DNA from 2 places in the Nonomuraea fuscirosea genome. Region 2 is predicted to be linked to the other one. Evidence: riboswitches for the same ligand, from Rfam matches in the RefSeq annotation. Region 2 holds a riboswitch; the other holds the start of a gene.
The links. Region 2 has a riboswitch for S-adenosylmethionine ahead of thrC (threonine synthase). Riboswitches for the same ligand answer to the same signal wherever they lie in the genome.

Region 1 (7,037 bases), 1.2 Mb from region 2:
CTCCGGGCTAGTTGTGCTCGCCGAGGCCCTCCACGGTCCTGCGGGCCGCCGCGGCCAGGCGGTCGTGCCACATTTCGCGCTGGAGCAGGCGCAGCGCGCGGCGCAGCACGTCACTCGGCCGCTCGTCTTCGCGAAGGGCGGTGCGGATGATCCGCTCGTCTTCGGCGTTGGCCCGGAAGGCGATCTCAGCCATGTCCCGAGCTTATGGACCCGCCGACGCCCTTGTCCTGCGTTTGCCCGACGGGGGCCCGCCTGCGGCCGAAGAGGTAGATGACCGGAGCCGTGCAGATGAGCGGCCCGATGACGGCGATCGGGCGTTCCAGCCACCACACCGTGTCGGGCGGGATCCGGTCGCCCAGTGAGCCGAACAGCCACCACGACAGGCCCAGCGAGATGGCCATCCCGGTGGTGTGGAAGAGGAACAGCGGCAGCGCGTACCGGTTGATGAAGTCGTTGAGCCGCCGCCAGCCTGGCCGTTCCAGCACCCGTTCCATGGCCGGCCGCAGCACCTCGACCAGCCCGATCTGGAAGAGCAGCAGCGCCACGATGACGAACGTGGGCGGCGCCATGTTGGACCACTTGTCGCCGGGGACCCCGACCATCGAGCCCGGGTAGATGCCGGAGTAGACCAGCCCGAACAGGGCGAACAGCCCCGTCCACAGCAGCGCCACGTCGTAGCGTCTGGGCAGGTCGACGACGCGGTCGTAGAAGAACCCGGCCTGGTGGGCCAGCCCCCAGATGATGATCATATTGAGCCAGGCGACGCCCTCGACCTCGTACCGGAAGCGCAGCACGTCCACCACCAGCGCCGCGCCGGCGAGCCAGATGAGGGTGAGCACGTCGTAGTGCTTGTGCAGCCAGAGCGCGAGCGGCAGCAGCGCGATCAGCACGAGGTAGACGCCGAGGAACCAGAGCGGGCTGAGCACGAGCAGCACGACCCGCCACATCCAGTCCACCTGGAACGTGTACGTCACCACCGCTCCGATGGCGATCCACACCCCGGACAGGACCAGCGCCGGTAAGGCCAGCGCCTTGATCCGCCGCGCCACGAACGAGCCGATGCCGACGCCGCGCGCCCTGGCCCGCCGCCAGGACAGCAGGTGCACGTGGCCGCCGACGTAGAAGAACAGCGGCAGCACCTGCAGCAGCCAGGTGAGGATCCACAGGCCGGAGGTGAAGCCCAGCGGGCTGGTGGGCTCGGGGCCCTGCGGCTTCCACTCCAGGATGGTGAAGGCCCAGTGCCACACGACCACGACGATCAGGCTCAGCGCGCGCAGCCAGTCGACGTACTTGTCGCGCTCGGGGGAGGGGGCCGGAGGGGTGGTCACTTGTCGATGTCACCTACCACGAAGAACATGGAGCCGAGGATGGCCACCATGTCGGCCACCAGATGCCCCGGCAGCATCTCGCGCAGCACCTGGATGTTGCTGTAGGAGGCCGAGCGCAGCTTGAGCCGCCACGGCGTCTTGTCGCCCTTCGACACCAGGTAGTAGCCGTTGATCCCGAGCGGGTTCTCCGTCCACGCGTACGTGTGGCCCTCCGGCACCTTGAGCACCTTGGGCAGCCGCTGGTTGACCGGGCCGGGCGGCAGCGAGCGCAGCCGTTCGACGCAGGCGTCCGCCAGGTCCAGCGAGACCTTGAGCTGCTCGAACAGCACCTCGAAGCGGTCGTGGCAGTCGCCCGCGCTCCGCGTGACGACCTTCACCGGCAGCTCGGGATAGGCCAGGTACGGCTCGTCGCGGCGCAGGTCGAAGTCGACGCCCGAGGCGCGGGCGATGGGGCCGCTGACGCCGTACTGCATGATCTGCTCGCGGGTGAGCACGCCCACGCCCCTGGTGCGCGCGATGAAGATCTCGTTGTGCAGGATGAGGTTCTCGATGTCGGGCACGCGGCGGCGGGTCCCGGCGACGGCCTCGCGCACCCGGTCGAGCCAGCCGAGCGGCAGGTCCTCCTTGAGCCCGCCGACCCGGTTGAACATGTAGTGCATGCGCCCGCCGGAGATCTCCTCCATGACGGCCTGGATGCGTTCGCGCTCGTCGAAGGAGTAGAACAGCGGCGTCATCGCGCCCAGCTCCAGGGGATAGGAGCCGAGGAACATCAGGTGGTTGAGCACCCGGTTGAGCTCGGCCAGCAGCGTGCGTGCCCACACGGCCCTGACCGGCGGCTCCATGCCCAGCAGGCGTTCGGCGGCGAGCACCACGCCGAGCTCGTTCGCGAAGCCGGACAGCCAGTCGTGCCGGTTGGCCAGCATGATGATCTGACGGTAGTCACGGACCTCGAACAGCTTCTCCGCGCCCCGGTGCATGTAGCCGATGATCGGCTCGGCGGTGGCGATGCGCTCGCCGTCGAGGGTCAGCCGGAGCCTGAGCACCCCGTGGGTGGACGGGTGCTGCGGGCCGATGTTGAGGATCATGTCCTCGGTGGCCAGCTCTTTCGCGCCCGCGCCGATTCCGACCACTCGTTCCGTCATACGGCAATGCTGCCACCGTCCTCGTACGTGATCCAGCGCGGGGGACGGTCAAGAGATGGTACGGAAACGCATCCCGAAGACGGACATGGGGAGGAATACCGGTAACGGGGGGAGAAAACACCATGAAGAGAGTTCTTTTTGATATCGCAGCCCTGATCGCACGCATCGCCACCGGCGTGATCTTCCTGGCACACGGCTGGCAGAAGTGGCAGGGCGGGCTCGGCGCGACCACTCAAGGGTTCCGTGAGATGGGGATCCCGATGCCGGAGATGGCCGCCGGGTTCTCGACCGTCATCGAGACCGTCGGAGGCGTCTTCCTGATCCTCGGCCTGCTGGTGCGCCCGGTGGCGTTGCTGCTGCTGATCGACATGATCGGCGCGATCGCGTTCGTGCACGGGAGCCACGGCGTGCTGTCGGCGAACAACGGCTGGGAGCTGCCGGGGGCGCTCGGCGCGCTGAGCCTGCTGTTCCTCGCGCTGGGCGGCGGGCGTATCGGGCTGGACGCCATCTTCACCTCGGTCTTCCGCAGGCGCGGGGAGCGGCGGGCGGCCGAGGAGGAACTGGCCGCGCACGCCCCGAGCAGGGGCAGTGCGGCGGGTACCACCGCCGAGGGCACGGCGCCGGCCGGTCGCGCCGGCGGGCCCATGACACCCGCTGAGCGGGACATGTCGGGCGACCGTCCTGAGGTGCCCAGGCAGCCGGCCGCGCCCGACACGACCCGCTCGACCGGCTCCACCGGCTCCACCGGCTCGGGAAGGCTCAACGACGACGACATGAGGGAGATCGACGCGCTCGTCTCCGACGAGCCGCCGCAGCACCACAAGCCGCCGAACCGCTGACCTCCCGGGCGCGCGACCTGAGCCTTCGGGTGTGTGACCCGAGCCTTCGGGTGTGTGACCCGAGCCTTCGGTCACGTGCTCGGAGGACGGCAACGGCGGGTGCGGCCCGTGGCGGGCTCAGCAGCGGGAGACGAGGTCCCGCACGGCCTCGATCAGCCGGTCCACGTGCTCCTGCGTGCTCCCGATGCCGATCGAGGCCCGCACCGCCGAGCCGGTGTCGTCCGCGCAGTCCCCATCGGAGGCGCCGCCGGAGGTGCCCAGCAGGTGCCGGACGAACGGGTGCGCGCAGAACTTCCCGTCACGCACCCCGATGCCGTACTCGCCGGACAGCGCCTCGGCCACCTCCCGCGCCGAGTATCCGGCCACGGTGAACGACACGATGCCGACGCGCGGGTGGTCGTCCCCCCACAGGGACAGCTCCCGTACGCCGTCGATCGAGGCGAGCCCCGAGCGCAGCCGCGCGATCAGCCGCTCCTCCTCGCGCACCAGCGCGGTCCAGCCGGTCGCGGTCAGCGCGTCGCAGGCGGCGGCCAGGGCGATGGCGCCGAGCACGTTCGGGGTGCCGGCCTCGTGCCTGGGCTCGGGGTCGTCGTGCCACTCCACGCTCTCCCCGACCGAGCGCACCGCGCCCCCGCCCTTGAGGTACGGCTCGCCCTCGGCCAGCCAGTCCCTCCGCCCGACGAGCGCGCCGGCCCCGAAGGGCGCGTACAGCTTGTGCCCGGAGAAGGCCACGTAGTCCAGGTCGAGCGCGGTCAGGTTGAGCCGCCGATGCGGTACGAGCTGCGCCGCGTCCACCAGGATCCTGGCCCCGTGCCGATGCGCGATGTGCGCCAGCGCGGCGATCGGCCACAGCTCGCCGGTGACGTTCGAGGCGGCGGTGACGACCAGCAGCTTGGGCCCCTCGATCGCGGCCAGCGCCTCGTCGGCGGCGCGTACGGCCTCGCCCGGGAAGGCGGGCGGCGCCAGCCGCACGGCGTGCCGCCAGGGCAGCAGGGAGGCGTGGTGCTCGGTGTCGAAGACCACCGTGGTGGTGCCCTCGGGCAGGCAGCCGGCCAGCAGGTTCGTGGCGTCGGTGGTGTTGCGGGTGAAGATCACGGAGTCGTCAGGGCGGGCGCCGACGAAGGCCCTGACCGTGTGCCGGGCCTGCTCGTACCGGGCGGTGGTGAGCTGCGAGGCGTAGCCGGCGCCGCGGTGGACGCTGGAGTAGGCCGGGAGCGCGGCGGTGACGGCGGCGCTGACCGGCTCGAGACAGGGGGCGCTGGCCGCGTAGTCCAGGTTGGCGTACCCCACCAGCCTGCCGCCCTTGACCGGCACCTCCAGGTCGGCGCCCAGCACGGCGGGGATGGGCCGGCTCGTTGCGGACGGCGCGGCGGCCTCGGGCGTACGGGTGGAGCTGAAGATCGTCAGAGTGGACACAGGGGTACCTCCTGAAGGGCCATCGGACCCCTGGAAGCAGCCACGGAGCCCGCGCTTGCCCGCCACACCTCGTGACGGACCAGGTCTTCACCCGGGGCACCCCGCCGCGGACGCGAGGGTTGCCGGCCAGCTAGCCGGGGCTTGTCGCTGGCACTCATGACCTACGAGGGGAACTATAACCGACACCCGGGCATGAATCGCAACCCCGCGAACTAATCCGCGGCCCGGCTCGTTGCTACCGGAAACCCCTATCCGCCCCCCGAGTCATGGAGGTATCCGATGCTGGACTGGGTGGCCGATCCGAACATCTGGATCGGCTTCTTCACCCTGGTCGCCCTGGAGATCGTCCTAGGGATCGACAACATCATTTTCATCTCCATCCTCGCCGGGAAGCTGCCCCCTGAGCAGCGCGACAGGGCCCGCGTGCTCGGTCTGGCGGCGGCGCTGGTCAGCCGCCTGCTGCTGCTGTTCGGCCTGTCCTGGGTGGTGCAACTCACCCAGCCGCTGTTCACGGTGCTGGGTCAGGAAATTTCGGGACGTGACCTGATCCTGCTGCTCGGCGGGCTGTTCCTGCTGGGCAAGAGCGTCACCGAGATCCACCACAGCATGGAGAGCCCGGCCGGCAAGGACGGCAAGCAGGCCGCCGCCATCTCCTTCACGTCGGTGATCGTGCAGATCATGGTGCTGGACGTGGTGTTCTCGCTGGACTCCGTGATCACCGCCGTCGGCATGGTGGACGAGCTGGGCGTCATGATCGCGGCGGTCGTGGTGGCCGTGGTGGTGATGCTGTTCGCCTCCGGGCCGATCAGCCGGTTCGTGGACGCGCATCCGACCATCAAGATGCTGGCGCTGTCGTTCCTGGTGCTGATCGGGGTGGTGCTCGTCGCGGAGGGGCTCGACCAGCACATCCCGAAGGGCTACATCTACTTCGCGATGGCGTTCTCGGTCATCGTGGAGCTGCTCAACATCCGGGTCCGCAGCCGGCACGCCAAGAAGCAGCAGGCACACCAAGAAGGGGGAACCCCCTCCTAAGATGAAATAGTGGGCTTTGATCCTTGGAATCCGGATTTCGTGGCGTACCCGTACAACGTGTACGACCAGTTGAGGCGCGAGGCGCCCGTCAGCTACTACGAGCCGACGGGCCAGTGGCTCGTCGCGCGGCACGCCGACGTCAACGCGCTGCTCAGAGACCGCCGGCTGGGCCGCTCCTACCTGCACGTGGCCACCCACGAGGAGTTCGGCAGGCCGGCGGAGCCGGAGTTCCAGGAGCCGTTCTGGCGCGTGATCAGAGCGGGCATGCTCGACGTGGAGCCGCCGGTGCACACCAGGCTGCGCCGGCTGGTCTCCAGGGCGTTCACGCCGCGCATGGTCGAGTCGCTGCGCCCCCGCGTCCGCGCCATCGCGGGGGAGCTGGTCGCGGCGTACGTGGACAAGGGCGGCGGTGATTTGATCGCCGAGGTGGCCGAGCCGCTCCCGGTGACCGTCATCGCGGAGATGCTCGGCATTCCCGGCCAGGACCGCCACCTGCTGCGCCCCTGGTCGGCCGACATCTGCGGCATGTACGAGCTCAACCCCGCCGCCGAGGCCCAGCACACCGCGGTGCGCGCGGCCGAGGAGTTCGCCGGCTACCTCAAGTCCCTGGCCGCCGAACGTCGCCGCGCCCCGGGCGAGGACCTGATCTCGGCGCTCACCCAGATCGACGAGCTGACCGAGGACGAGCTGGTCGGCACCTGCGTGCTGCTGCTCAACGCCGGCCACGAGGCCACCGTGAACGTGACGGGCAACGGCTGGTGGTCGCTGTTCAGGAACCCGGGCGAGCTGGCCAGGCTGCGTGCCGACCGGTCCCTGCTGCCCACCGCCGTCGAGGAGCTGATGCGCTGGGACACGCCGTTGCAGATGTTCGAGCGCTGGGTGCTGGAGGACATCGAGGTGCACGGCGTACGGATCCCGCGCGGCTCGGAGGTGGCGCTGCTGTTCGGCTCGGCGAACCGGGATTCCGCCGTGTTCGAGGACCCGGACCGGCTCGACGTGGGCCGCGCCGACAATCCGCACATCTCGTTCGGCGCGGGCATCCACTTCTGCCTGGGCGCGCCGCTGGCCCGGATCGAGCTGGCGGAGTCGTTCGGCGCGCTGCTGGACCGCGCGGGCACGCTGGAGCTGCGCCAGGAGCCGTCCTGGAAGCCCGGTTACGTCATCCGCGGCCTCCAGAGCCTCGACCTGACCGCCACCGCCTGAGCCGCCACCGCCACCGCCTCAGCCCACCGCCCAGGGCCCGGCGCTTTCGTTCAGCGCTTCTGGCTGAGCCAGCCGAA
Region 2 (7,037 bases):
CGCCGACGGCGTTGGCCTCGCTGATCGCGGCCGGTCCCGCCGGGCCGTGGTGGTCGCTGAGCGCGGCCATGGCGGTGTAGAGCATGATCGCGCTGAACCCGCCGGAGACGCCGTACCCGAGCATGGTCAGCGGCAGGGCGTCGGCGGGGACGATCACGAGCAGGCCGGCGTTCATCCCGGCCAGGCCGATCCAGGTCGTCGCGCGCCGGCCGAACCTGCGGGTGAGCGCCGGCAGCAGCAGCCCGGCCGCGATCGTGCCCGCGGCCATGGCGGTGCCGTGCAGGCCCGCCACGGTGGCCGGGACGCGCAGGTCGGCGCGGAGCAGCGGCAGGGCGGCGCTCAGGCCGTACATGTAGGTGGCGAACGCGCTGAGCTGGAGGTAGATGAGCCAGGTCGGGCGATCTCGGATCAGCCGGATGGGCGGTAAGACCATGCTCACCCGGCAGCCTCCCGATCGGTGAGGGGATCGCCCTCCCATAGTAGGTCAGCGCCCGGAACCGGCCCGGCTCAGGGCGGCGGCGCCGGGTCAGGTCGGGTCAGGGCACCGAGCCGGGTCAGGTCAGGGCGTCGAGCTGGGCGGCGAACCACTTCTGCGGCGGCAGGGCGGTCGCGGCGGCGTGCAGCTTGTCGCGGCGCATGCGCCGCTCGTCCTCCGGCATGACCAGCGCGTCGTGCAGCGCCGCGGCCGTGCCGCTGATGTCGTACGGATTGACCAGGAGCGCGTGCTGGCCCAGCTCGGCCGCCGCCCCCGCCTCCCGCGACAGCACCAGCGCGCACCGCTCCGACAGGACCGGCCCCTCCTTGGCGACCAGGTTCATGCCGTCGCGGATGGGGTTGACGAGCAGCACGTCGGCCATCCGGTACGCGGCCAGCGAACGCGGGTAGTCGTCGTTGACGTTGAGGATCAGCGGGTCCCAGTCGTCGGTGGCGTACTCGTCCTCGATCTCCTGGGCGCGGCGCTGCACCGACGCGGTGTATTCGCGGTATTCGGGCAGGTCGTGCCGGCTGGGATAGGCGAAGGCGAGGTGGACGACCCGGCCGTGCCACTCGGGATGCGCGGCCAGGAACTCGCGGTAGGCGATCAGGCCGCGGACGATGTTCTTCGACAGCTCGGTGCGGTCGATGCGGACGATCAGCCTGCGGTCGCCCACCTGCTCCCTGAGCGCGGTCATGTGGGACTCGACGTCGGGCTCGCAGGCCCGCTCCCACAGCGCCGAGCCGTCCACGCCGAGGCTCTGCACCCCGATGCGGGTGGTGCGGCCCTCGTGGGTGACGCTGCGCCCGACGCGGTCGGCCTCCGCGCCCAGCAGGCGCTCACAGCAGTCCATGAACGCCTGCGCCCATCGGTCGGTGAGGAACCCGGCGTGATCGGCCCCCAGGATGCCCTCCAGGACCTCGCGCGCCACCTCGTCGGGCAGCAGGGAGAAGTATTCCGGCGGCGCCCACGGCGTGTGGCTGAAGTGGGCGATGCGCAGGTCGGGCCGTTCGGCGCGGAGCATGGCGGGGGTCAGCGTCAGGTGGTAGTCCTGCACCATCACGCGGGCGCCGTGGCCGGCCTCCTCGGCCAGCGCCAGCGCGAACGCGCCGTTGTAGTCGCGGTAGGACTCCCACTCGCGCTCGAACCTGGTGCCGAAATTGGGCGTGTTGGGGATGTCGTAGAGCAGATGGTTGACGAACCACAGGGTGGAGTTGGCCACGGCGTTGTAGGCGCGGTGGAAGACGGCGGGCGCGATGTCGAGCATCCGCAGCGGGCCCGTGTCGTAGCCGGCCTGGTCGATGCGGCCGCCGGCGGCCAGGCGCACGGCGCTGCGGTCGCCGTCGGACAGCGCGGCGCAGATCCACAGCACGCCGTCGTCCTTGGCCACGCCCGACAGGCCCGAGACCAGGCCGCCGCCGCCGCGCCTCATGGTCAGCTCACCGTCGTCGGAGACGGTGAAGGAGACCGGGCCTCTGTTGGAGGCGAGCAGGACGCTGTTCATGGACATCCTCGGTCACGAGTCGCGGGATTGACGCGCGGACCGCGGCATCTCGCGTGCGGAGGGGCGAGGAAGTCAACTAGGCTCCCATCGATCACAAACATAGGATCCCATCTATGGCGCTTGATGAGCTAACCGAGGAACTCGCCCGCTCCGCGGCCGGAGGAGACCATCGCGCACTTGGCGAGCTCCTGGCGCGGATCGAGCCTGATGTGATGCGCCACTGCGCCCGGATCCTCCCCTATCACCAGGATGCGGAAGAGGCCTCGCAAGATACGTTGCTGGCCGTGGCGCGCAACATCGGGCGTTTCGAGGGGCGGGCCAGGTTCAGCACCTGGCTGCACATCGTGACCGCCAACTGCGCGCGGACGACGTACCGGACGCTCAAGCGCAGGGCGGCCGAGCAGAGCTCGGACGAACTGCCCATGCAGAAGCCGGACGTGCGGCGGGTCAGCGTGATCGCGGGCTCGCGGCTCGACCTGCTCGACGCGATGGAGGCGCTGGAGGCCGACAAGCCCGACCTGGCGCAGGCGCTGGTGCTGCGCGACATCGTCCAGCTCGACTACAACGAGGTGGCCGAGCAGCTCGGCATTCCGCTCGGCACCGCGAAGTCCCGCATCCACCAGGCGCGCAAGTACGTTCAGGGCGTCCTGGGCGAGGACTATCGCTGAGACCGCCCGTCCCACATGATGAGACGGGTGGAAGTTTCGGCCACTTGAGCGGGTAGAGTCCAGTTCAACAACTTCATATTGCTCATCCAGAGGGGTGGAGGGACCGGCCCTGCGAAGCCCCGGCAACCCTCCCGGCTTTCGACTCGCGACCTGGCGAGGCCGACCGGGACTAGGTGCCAATTCCGGTTCGCGGTCAAGGTGGCCGTGGGCGAAGATGAGGGAAGGCCTCGCTTCATGTCGCTCGACTTTGGTCCTGCTGTCGGTCTGTCCTGCCGCGAGTGCGGCGCCCGTTACCCCCTGGGTCCCAGTTTCGCCTGTCTGGAGTGTTTCGGGCCGCTTGAGGCGGCCTACGACTTCGGCACGGTGACTCGGGCGCAGATCGAGTCCGGTCCGGCCAACATCTGGCGTTACCGCGCACTCCTCCCCGTTCCGACGGACGTGACCGAAAAGCCGAATATGAACCCCGGCTGGACCAAATTGGTCAAGGCCGGAAACCTCGGCAAGGCGCTCGGGCTCAAATCCCTGCACGTGAAGGACGACTCGGGAAACCCCACCCACTCCTTCAAGGACCGCGTGGTCGCGATGGCCGTCGAGGCGGCTCGCAACTTCGGCTTCCACACCCTTTCCTGCTCCTCCACGGGCAACCTCGCGGGCGCGGTGACCGCCGCCGCGGCGCGGGCCGGGCTCGACGCCTGCGTGTTCATCCCGGCCGACCTCGAAGCGGCGAAGATCGCCATGGCCCGCGTGTTCGGCGGGCGGCTGATCGCGATCGACGGCACCTACGACGAGGTCAACCGGTTCTGTTCCGAGCTGATCGGCGACCCCATGGGCGACAAGTGGGGCTTCGTCAACGTCAACCTGCGGCCCTACTACGCCGAGGGCTCCAAGACGCTCGCGTACGAGATCGCCGAGCAGCTCGGCTGGCGGCTGCCCGAGCAGATCGTCATCCCCATCGCCTCGGGCTCGCAGCTCACCAAGATCGACAAGGGCTTCAAGGAGCTCATCCAGCTGGGGCTGGTCGAGGAGACGCCCTACAAGATCTTCGGGGCGCAGGCCGAAGGCTGCTCGCCGGTGTCGGCCGCGTACAAGGCCGGGCACGACGTCGTCCAGCCGGTCAAGCCCGACACCATCGCCAAGTCGCTGGCCATCGGCAACCCGGCCGACGGTCCCTACGTGCTGGACATCGCACGACGCACCGGAGGGGGCGTCGAGGACGTCACGGATGCCGAGATCGTGGCCGCCATCAAGCTGCTCGCCTCCACCGAGGGCATCTTCGCCGAGACCGCGGGCGGGGTGACCGTGGGCGTGCTGAAGAAGCTGGCCGAGAGCGGCAGGCTCGATCCCGAGGCCGAGACCGTGGTGCTGAACACCGGCGACGGGCTCAAGACGCTCGACGCCATCAGCGACGACGCCGCGCCCACGGCCGTGATCCGGCCCTCCCTCGACGCGTTCCGTGCGACTGTCTGACAACCAGGAAAGGCGACATTTACCATGAGCGTTTCTGTGCGGATTCCCACCATTCTGCGCACCTACACCGGGGGCAACGCCGAAGTGAGTGGCGAAGGCGCGACTCTTCGTGACGTACTCGCCAAGCTGGACTCCGACTACCCCGGCATCGGCGCGAGAATTCTGGATGAATCGGGCAAGATTCGACGTTTCGTCAACGTTTATGTTGGGGAAGAGGACGTCCGTTTCGCCCAGGGTCTCGACACTCCCGCCCCAGAGGGCACGCAGATCTCCATCATCCCCGCGGTCGCCGGCGGCTGAGCGCCGCGCGAACCCCGACCGTTGAAGGCGCCCCTTGTGGGCGCCTTCTGCTTTTCCTGGGCTAATTCAACGTTGTACGAGGTTCGCTGCGAAGAAATACCTGGTTTGCAGATTGACTCTGTTGCCAAACCCCGTGCCACAGGTATGGTCGAGGGCGATCGTCTGCCTGATTTTCAAGTTATGTCAGACGATTACAGGCCTCGCGGAGGAATGGGCGAGATCTGAGAGACCAGTAAGAGGAGTCGGAAGTGGCGCAGGGCACCGTCAAGTGGTTCAACGCGGACAAGGGCTACGGCTTCATCGCGGTAGACGGTGGTAAGGATGTATTCGTCCATTACTCAGCGATCATGATGGACGGGTACCGCTCTCTCGAACAGGGTCAGCGTGTCGAGTTCGAGATCACGCAGGGCCAGAAGGGGCCGCAGGCGGAGTCCGTCCGCACGGTCTGAGGTCACATCACTGGTATGCACCGGGCGGGCTCGCACGGCAGCGCAGTCCGTGCGAACCGTCACCCCCTCAATCGTCGACTCGCGTACGGCGGGCTGCTTCGGGCGGCTCGCCGTACTGACTTCTGACCTGGGGATGAACACCGGGCGCGGGTGCGTTCGCTTGCACTCGGCAGGGTAGAGTGCTAAACAGTTCGTTGGCACTCTGTGCAGCAGAGTGCCAACATCGGATCGAGACGATGGGGTCTGCCGAACGGAGATGCGGGCCCATGCCGTCGCGGGCGTCGGCTCGGTCCACGACAAGCCACCCTGCATCTGGGAGGTCTAGCCTTATGGCAGCCAAGATGATCGCGTTTGACGAGGACGCCCGGCGCGGTCTCGAGCGCGGTATGAACCAGCTCGCCGACGCCGTCAAGGTGACCTTGGGTCCCAAGGGCCGCAACGTCGTGCTGGAGAAGAAGTGGGGCGCTCCCACGATCACCAACGACGGTGTGTCCATCGCCAAGGAGATCGAGCTCGAGGACCCTTGGGAGAAGATCGGCGCCGAGCTGGTCAAGGAAGTCGCCAAGAAGACCGACGACGTCGCGGGTGACGGCACCACCACCGCCACCGTGCTCGCCCAGGCGCTGGTGCGCGAGGGTCTGCGCAATGTCGCCGCCGGCGCCAACCCGATGGCCCTGAAGAAGGGCATCGAGGCGGCCGTCGAGCGCGTCAGCGAGGAGCTCTCCAAGCTGGCCAAGGATGTGGAGACCAAGGAGCAGATCGCCTCCACCGCCTCCATCTCCGCCGCCGACCCCGAGATCGGCTCGCTCATCGCCGAGGCGATGGACAAGGTCGGCAAGGAAGGCGTCATCACCGTCGAGGAGAGCAACACCTTCGGCCTCGAGCTCGAGCTCACCGAGGGCATGCGCTTCGACAAGGGCATGACGTCGATGTACTTCGTGACCGACTCCGACCGCATGGAGGCCGTGCTCGAAGACCCGTACATCCTGATCGTCAACAGCAAGGTCTCGGCCAACAAAGACCTGCTGCCGCTGCTCGACAAGGTCGTGCAGTCCGGCAAGCCGCTGCTGATCATCGCTGAGGACGTCGAGGGCGAGGCCCTGGCCACCCTGGTCGTCAACAAGATCCGCGGCCTGTTCCGCTCGGTCGCGGTCAAGGCCCCGGGCTTCGGCGACCGCCGCAAGGCCATGCTCAACGACATCGCGATCCTGACCGGTGGTCAGGTCATCGCCGAGGAGGTCGGCCTCAAGCTCGAGACCGCCACCCTCGACCTGCTGGGCCGCGCCCGCAAGGTGGTCGTGACCAAGGACGAGACCACGATCGTCGACGGCGCCGGTGACGCCGAGCAGATCGCGGGCCGGGTCAACGAGATCCGGGCCGAGATCGACCGCACCGACTCCGACTACGACCGCGAGAAGCTGCAGGAGCGCCTGGCCAAGCTGGCCGGCGGCGTGGCCGTGATCAAGGCCGGTGCCGCGACCGAGGTCGAGCTCAAGGAGCGCAAGCACCGCATCGAGGACGCCGTGCGCAACGCCAAGGCGGCCGTCGAGGAGGGCATCGTCCCCGGCGGTGGTGTGGCTCTGCTGCAGGCCGGCGCCAAGGCCTTCGACAAGCTGGAGCTGGCGGGCGACGAGGCCACCGGTGCGGCGATCGTGAAGAAGGCGCTCGAGGAGCCCCTCAAGCAGATCGCGGTCAACGCCGGCCTCGAGGGCGGCGTCGTGGTCGAGCGCGTGCGCAACCTCACCCCGGGTGAGGGCCTCAACGCGGCGACCGGCGAGTACGTCAACATGTTCGAGGTGGGCATCCTCGACCCGGCCAAGGTGACGCGCTCCGCGCTGCAGAACGCCGCTTCCATCGCGGCGCTCTTCCTCACCACCGAGGCCGTCATCGCCGAGAAGCCCGAGAAGACCCCCGCTGCGCCGGCCGGCATGCCCGGCGGCGGCGACATGGACTTCTAGGTCTTTTCTCGTCGTAAGAACGAAGAGCGGTCCGGGCTTTTCCGGGCCGCTCTTGTTTTGTTTGACTGCCATTACGTTTCACAATTGCTCGGCTACTCCAAGTGAGGAAGGGTGGTGCCACCACACCGCCTGCACAAAGGAGTATGAGGATGTTTTCCCGCAGCAAGCGCATTTTCGGCATCGCCGCCCTGGCCCTCGTCGCCGCCACCACCGCCC

Region 1: another riboswitch for S-adenosylmethionine. It lies ahead of OIE67_RS46055 (aminotransferase class V-fold PLP-dependent enzyme); the one in region 2 lies ahead of thrC (threonine synthase).

What each region holds. Positions count from the first base shown of each region.
Region 1 is NZ_CP109074.1:10,031,212-10,038,248, reverse strand. It holds gene OIE67_RS46075 (hypothetical protein) at 8-193, opposite strand; gene OIE67_RS46070 (acyltransferase family protein) at 186-1,328, opposite strand; gene OIE67_RS46065 (NADH-quinone oxidoreductase subunit D) at 1,325-2,470, opposite strand; gene OIE67_RS46060 (DoxX family protein) at 2,593-3,309, shown strand; gene OIE67_RS46055 (aminotransferase class V-fold PLP-dependent enzyme) at 3,427-4,725, opposite strand; SAM riboswitch class IV at 4,772-4,887, opposite strand; gene OIE67_RS46050 (TerC family protein) at 5,005-5,757, shown strand; gene OIE67_RS46045 (cytochrome P450) at 5,767-6,960, shown strand; gene OIE67_RS46040 (SAM-dependent methyltransferase) at 7,011-7,037, opposite strand, start outside.
Region 2 is NZ_CP109074.1:11,191,826-11,198,862, forward strand. It holds gene OIE67_RS51680 (MFS transporter) at 1-433, opposite strand, end outside; gene OIE67_RS51685 (alpha,alpha-trehalose-phosphate synthase (UDP-forming)) at 555-1,985, opposite strand; gene OIE67_RS51690 (RNA polymerase sigma factor) at 2,192-2,647, shown strand; SAM riboswitch class I at 2,727-2,868, shown strand; gene thrC (threonine synthase) at 2,882-4,114, shown strand; gene OIE67_RS51700 (MoaD/ThiS family protein) at 4,139-4,414, shown strand; gene OIE67_RS51705 (cold-shock protein) at 4,663-4,863, shown strand; gene groL (chaperonin GroEL) at 5,193-6,821, shown strand; gene OIE67_RS51715 (hypothetical protein) at 6,971-7,037, shown strand, end outside.